One region of the Pantoea sp. X-Soil-TKNS-1279 genome, then DNA from elsewhere that is predicted to be linked to it. Evidence: predicted binding sites of a transcription regulator. Region 1 holds the regulator's gene; each other region holds the start of a gene.

What was found. Region 1 encodes CRP, which controls carbon source genes, mostly activating them, when cyclic AMP is high. Its sites were predicted from a motif close to ATGTGANNNNNNTCACAT; they were not measured.
Region 2: AC6I8N_RS24245 (PTS sugar transporter subunit IIB) is a predicted target of CRP. The motif match lies at 1,183-1,200, and genes of this name have one in related genera.
Region 3: focA (formate transporter FocA) is a predicted target of CRP. The motif match lies at 1,380-1,397, and genes of this name have one in related genera.

Annotation. Positions count from the first base shown of each region.
Region 1 is NZ_AP035948.1:3,974,096-3,976,368, forward strand. It holds gene AC6I8N_RS18655 (OsmC family protein) at 1-369, opposite strand, end outside; gene crp (cAMP-activated global transcriptional regulator CRP) at 672-1,304, shown strand; gene AC6I8N_RS18665 (YccS/YhfK family putative transporter) at 1,363-2,273, shown strand, end outside.
Region 2 is NZ_AP035950.1:194,088-196,360, forward strand. It holds gene AC6I8N_RS24240 (PTS sugar transporter subunit IIC) at 1-769, opposite strand, end outside; gene AC6I8N_RS24245 (PTS sugar transporter subunit IIB) at 780-1,097, opposite strand; gene AC6I8N_RS24250 (LacI family DNA-binding transcriptional regulator) at 1,433-2,273, shown strand, end outside.
Region 3 is NZ_AP035948.1:1,539,857-1,542,129, reverse strand. It holds gene ycaO (30S ribosomal protein S12 methylthiotransferase accessory factor YcaO) at 1-1,102, shown strand, start outside; gene focA (formate transporter FocA) at 1,455-2,273, shown strand, end outside.

The DNA.
Region 1 (2,273 bases):
TACCCCTTTGCCCAGCATAATCGCCACCGAGCAATATTTCTCAGCCGACAGATCAACCGCTCGCGCCACCGCTTTATCGCCCAGCGCTTTGCCGGTAACAATAAAATGCAGGTTGATATGTGTGAAAATGCGTGGCGCTTCTTCACGACGTTCCGAGGTCAGTTTGACCTCACAATCCTTCACATCATTACGCCCTTTTTGCAGGATCGACACGACGTCAATCGCGCTGCAACCGCCTGCCGCCATCAGCACCATCTCCATCGGGCTCGGTGCTTTGTCGCCCGAATTGCCATCCATTAATATCTGGTGACCTGATGAGGATTCTCCGAGAAAGGTAAGCCCTTCCACCCATTTAACCCGTGCCTGCATTATTCTTTCTCCTGAATAGGCTGATTTGCCGCCAGAGTACGCTTTCACCTGAGAAACAGCAATCCAGACTAATCGCCCTTTTGCTGAAGCGAGACAACAGAAGACAGCTAGCAAAAGCTGTGCTACAAACAGAGCTGAAAATATTTTCGTCGCAATAGACGAAGGCGGGAAGAATCAGAAGCCTGGCTTAAGAGTCCACCCGAATAATTTTCCTTAACAGGAAGCGCTCTACGATTTCACCGCCTGACAGGGAAAACTGCCCCCTGTGTTTTGGGCACGATTACAACAGAGGATAATAGCGAATGGTTCTCGGCAAACCGCAAACAGACCCTACACTCGAATGGTTCCTGTCCCATTGCCATATTCACAAATATCCATCCAAAAGCACCCTGATTCATCAGGGTGAGAAAGCGGAAACGCTCTACTACATCGTGAAAGGTGCCGTTGCGGTGCTGATCAAGGATGAAGAAGGCAAAGAGATGATTCTCTCCTACCTCAATCAGGGGGATTTCATCGGCGAGCTTGGCCTGTTTGAAGAAGGTCAGGAACGTAGTGCCTGGGTACGAGCCAAAACTGCCTGCGAAGTGGCTGAAATTTCCTACAAAAAATTCCGTCAGCTGATTCAGGTAAACCCGGATATTTTAATGCGTCTTTCGGCGCAGATGGCGCGTCGCCTACAGGTGACATCAGAAAAAGTGGGCAACCTTGCCTTCCTTGATGTGACCGGTCGCATTGCGCAGACGCTGCTCAATCTGGCCAAACAGCCCGATGCCATGACCCACCCGGACGGGATGCAGATCAAAATCACCCGTCAGGAAATTGGTCAGATCGTCGGATGCTCACGCGAGACAGTTGGCCGTATTCTGAAAATGCTGGAAGATCAAAACCTGATCTCCGCACATGGTAAAACCATCGTCGTTTACGGCACCCGCTAATTTCTTCTCACCCACGGCGTGATGGCAGCATCACGCCGTTTTTGTCTGCGATGAGCTGATGTGGCGTCGAATCATCTATCATCCCGAAGTGAACTATGCCCTGCGGCAAACGCTGGTGCTGTGCCTGCCCGTGGCCCTCGGCTGGCTGTTTGGCGACCTGCAAAAAGGTTTGCTGTTCTCCTTAGTGCCCGCCTGTTGCAACATCGCCGGTCTTGATACGCCGCATAAACGCTTTTTTAAACGCCTGATTATTGGCGGTTCCCTGTTTGCGACCGGCAGCTTTCTGATCCAGTGGCTGACGGATTATCACGTCCCCCTGCCGCTGATTCTGCTGGTGCTGCCGTTATTAGTAGGCGTGACGGGTGAAATCAGCCCGTTGCATGGCCGCTTGTTGCCTGCCACGCTGATTGCCTCCATCTTTACCCTGAGCCTGGTGGGACGTATGCCGATCTGGGTGCCTCCGCTGCTCTATATCGGCGGGACCTTGTGGTATGGGTTGTTCAACTGGTTCTGGTTTTGGCTGTGGAAAGAGCAGCCGATGCGCGAGTCGCTGAGCCTGCTGTACCGTGAGCTGGCGGATTATTGCGATGCCAAATATACCCTGTTGACGCAGCTGACCGACCCGGAGAAAGCGCTGCCGCCGTTGCTGGCACGCCAGCAAAAAGCGGTAGATCTGATCACCACCTGCTACCAGCAAATGCATATGCTGTCTGCCAGCCGCGATAACAGCCATAAACGCCTGACGCGTGCCTTTCAGGTGGCGCTCGATTTGCAGGAACATATCTCCGTCAGCCTGCATCAGCCGGAAGAAGTGCAAAAGTTGGTGGAGCAGAGCCATGCTGAAGCGGTGATTCGCTGGAATGCCAAGACCATCTCCGCCCGTCTGCGCTTGCTGGCCGATGCTATTTTGTATCATCAGCTGCCGGAACGGTTTCAAATGGATAAGCAGCTGGGTGCGCTGGAAAAAAT
Region 2 (2,273 bases), on a different replicon from region 1:
TCATAATCCCGGTGACGATCAACGCCCCGTGAATCCCGGCAAACCAGAACAACTGACAAAGCAGCACCGACAACAAGATCGCTGGCAGCGAGTCAGACGCCGACACCAGTGGCTCAAGCAGATGCATAATCGCTTCGGGAATAATCATCCCGGTCTGCGCCTGGATAAACAGATTGAGCGGGTGCAGCGTGCCAATGATCACCACCACCGGGATCAGGATTTCAAAAGAACGAGCCACACCGGTTGGGACTTCTTTGGGTAAGCGGATGGTGATGTTGTTGTGCTTCAGCCAGGCGTAAACCCGCGTCGAATAAATCGCGGTGATCAACGCGGTAAATATCCCCTGCCCGGATAAATAGGCTGTGGAGATAGTGCCGTTGGAGTAAGGTGCGGCCACCAGCAGAAACGCCATAAAGGCCAGCAACCCCGACATTACCGGATCGAGCGAGAACTGCCGCCCGAGGCTTGCGCCAATCCCCACCGAGATAAAAAAGGTCATGACCCCCATGCTGAGGTAAAACGGCAACATCAGTTGCTCACGGTAAGTCGCGGAAAAATCCAGCCAGGCACGGGCAAAGCCGTTGGTGGTGGTGGCCGAGAATGGCGGGAAGATAAATACCAGCATGAAAGAACCGATAATCATAAACGGCAGCGCGGCAGTAAAGCCGTCGCGGATCGCTATGATGTATTTCTGTTGCCCGAGACGTCCGGCCAGCGGCGTGATCGCTTTTTCGATAACGCCAATCATCGACTGATATAACGAACTCATACCATCACCTTTATTCGTGAGCCGCCTCAATAAGCGAAAGCGCGAAATCCAGCACTTTGTCGCCGCGCTGCATACCGTAGTCCATCATCTCGATTGGCTGGACAGGGATCCCGGCGCTTGCCGCTTTGTCGGCCAGCGTTTTCAGCATGTATTTCACCTGAGGTCCCAGCAGCACCACCTGATAACGCGCAAACTGCTCGTCAAATTCGGTCACGCCATACGCATCAATTTCAACGGCCAGACCGCGTTCCTGCGCCACTTCTTTCATTTTGCGTACCAGCATGCTGGTGGACATCCCCGCCGAACAACACAACATAATCCTGATCATCGTCATCCATCCTTCAAAGCTATGCCTCAATGTGGTTACGATTGGATATCATACGGAAACCGGTTTCCATGAAAGGTTGAACGAAGTGTGACCCGCATCAATTTCTGATAAATCGGCGGTTTTTTTATTAGATTCGCATCACAAAACATCATTATTTCAACCCGTAACGGCGCGATTTATCGCACGTCATTTTGGCATAGTTAAAAAACCTCGCGATAAATCGCGCCGCTACGGGATGGTGATTTTGCGCAAAAATGGAAAACCGGTTTCCAACAATCAGGGAAGTCGTTATACTTCTGCTGGCTAAAGTTTGCTCAGGGTTTCCGGGGAGAAAGATGTCTACGATCAACGATGTATCGCGCTTAGCTGGGGTGTCAAAAGCCACAGTTTCTCGGGTGTTGAGTGGTTCGCGCGGAGTGAAGGAAGCCAGCCGTCAGGCAGTGCTCAAAGCGGTTGACGAACTCAAGTATCGACCTAACGTTATTGCTCAGTCACTCTTCAGTCAGTCTACCGGTTGTATTGGCGTCATCTGCGCCCAGGAAAACATCAACCAAACTACCGGCTACCTGTATGCGCTGGAAAAACAACTCAGCCAGCACCAGAAGCATCTTCTGTTACGCTTCGCCAACAACAAAGCCGATGTGTTACATGCGCTCGATGAACTGAGCTGTGGCTTGTGCGATGACGTGCTGATCATTGGCGCGCGCTTCCCGCTCGATATCCAGGATGACAATGTGATTCTGGTCGATTGTGCCGAAACTGACTGGCCCAACAGCATCCAGTTTGACCACGGTTTTGCCGCTGAGACCGCCTGTAACTATCTGATCAGCCAAGGTAAGCGCCAGATTGCTTTGATCTATCCCGAGGCCGGTAACGCAGGCGAGCAGGTACTGAGTGGTTATAAGCTCGCACTGGAAAATAACCTCCTGCCCTATAATCGTAATCTGGTGTTTATGGATGCGCCCTCTTCATCGGTCGCGCTTCAGGTGCTGCTCAACAATGCCAGTACCCTGAATTTTACTGCGTTGTTGACGGCCAACGACCAGGAAGCACAACAGGTTATTACCCAGCTACAGGCCTTTAATAAATCGGTGCCGGGCGACATTATGGTGTTCAGCCTGGCCGGTTCAGTCCATTTACCGGGCATTCCCACCATTCCGGCCATTGAGTATTCAC
Region 3 (2,273 bases), 1.9 Mb from region 1:
AGCCGTTATGCAGCGCTATCCTGGCGTGGTTGAGGCCATCGCACGTCTGGAAGCTGAAGGCTTCCCGATTTTTGCCTATGACGCCTCCCTCGGCGGTAAATACCCGGTGATCTGTGTGGTGCTGTTCAACCCGGCGAACGGCACCTGTTTCGCTTCATTTGGTGCACATCCTGATTTTGGTGTGGCGCTGGAGCGTACCGTTACCGAGCTGCTGCAAGGTCGTGGCCTGAAAGATCTCGACGTGTTCACGCCGCCAACCTTCGATGATGAAGAAGTTGCCGAGCATGCCAACCTGGAAACCCACTTTATTGATTCAAGCGGTCTGATTTCCTGGGATATGTTCAAAGACGATGCCGACTATCCGTTTGTTGACTGGAGCTTTGCTGGCAGCACACACGAAGAGTTTGACACGCTGATGGCTATTTTCCGCGCTGAAGATAAAGAAGTGTACATCGCCGATTACGAGCATTTGAGCGTGTATGCCTGCCGCATCATTGTACCGGGCATGTCTGATATTTACCCGGCGGAAGACTTGCTGCTGGCAAACAACAACATGGGCGCACCGCTGCGTGAAACCCTGCTGGCCCTGCCGGCGAGCCAATGGGAGCCGGAAGCCTATCTGGATCTGATCACCCAACTGGATGAAGAAGGTCACGATGACTTCACCCGTGTCCGCGAATTGCTGGGTCTGGCATCGGGTAAAGACAATGGCTGGTTTACGCTGCGTATTGGCGAGCTGAAAGCCATGCTGGCACTGGCTGGTGGTGACCTCGATCAGGCACTGATCTGGACTGAATGGACGATGGAATTTAACCAGTCAATCTTCAGTGCTGAGCGTGCTAACTACTACCGCTGCCTGCAAACCCTGCTGCTGCTGGCTATGGAAGAGGAACGCGATCCGGTTCAATACCACCGCGCCTTTATCCGTATGTACGGTGAAGCAGCCGTTGACGCGGCATCAGCCGCTATCAGCGGTGAAGCGCCGTTCTACGGCCTGCAAGCCGTGGATTTAGATTTGAAAGCCTTCCCGGCTCATCAGTCGTTGCTGGCAGCTTATGAAAAGTTACAGGCGGCCAAACGTCGTTATTGGTTAGCGAAATAAATAGCCTTATTTTGCTGTAAAAGGGCAGATAATGCCCCAAAAGGCGCTGAATAACTTCAGCGCCTTTTTTTATTCTCAAAGGCTTTACCTTTCTCAGGAAAATTTCAGATAACATTTTAGACTCAAGCAATAATATTCGTTAACAATTCAACTTTTCCATCGTTGCGTTTCTCAACAATATTCGCAAATATTAAAAAAAATTTATTTGATAATATTCAATTGGTTAATGCGATTTCGCTTGTCCAAAAGCCCCTGACACCCCCACCCCACCGGCCAAATATGATCCATATCAAATCCTGTCCTATACTCCTTTGTTAGTATTAATCCCAGATAATTCCTGGAGAGCGTTAGTGTGAAAACTGACAACCCGTTTAATTCATTATTACCGGCGGCAATGGCAAAGGTTGCTGAAGATGCCGGGGTTTATAAAGCCACTAAACACCCCTTAACCACCTTCTTTCTTGCCATAACCGCTGGCGTATTCATTTCTATCGCTTTTGTGTTCTATATCACCGCCACCACCGGTAGCGGCGCGATGCCTTACGGCATGGCAAAACTGATTGGCGGCATCTGCTTCTCTCTGGGATTAATGCTGGTGGTGGTGTGCGGTGCTGACCTTTTCACCTCCACCGTGCTGATTGTGGTGGCTAAAGCCAGCGGTCGCATCACCTGGGCACAGCTGGGGCGTAACTGGTTAAATGTTTATATCGGTAACCTGATTGGCGCACTGTTTTTTGTCGCGCTAATTTGGCTCTCTGGCGAACATATGGTGGCAAATGGCGCGTGGGGCTTAAACGTTCTGCAAACTGCTGACCATAAAATGCATCATAGCTTTATTGAAGCCGTTAGCCTTGGCACCCTTGCCAACCTGATGGTGTGCCTGGCGGTATGGATGAGTTACTCCGGCCGCAGCCTGCTCGACAAAATGGTGGCGATGATTCTGCCTGTCGCTATGTTTGTTGCCAGCGGCTTTGAGCACAGTATCGCTAACATGTTTTTGATTCCGATGGCGATCATGATTCGCGACTTCGCCAGCCCGGAGTTCTGGCAAATGGCCGGAGCCAGTGCCTCACAATTCCAGGCGCTCAGTGTCGGTAACTTTATTGTCGACAACCTTATTCCTGTCACCATCGGCAACATCATTGGTGGTGGCCTGTTAGTCGGATTGACC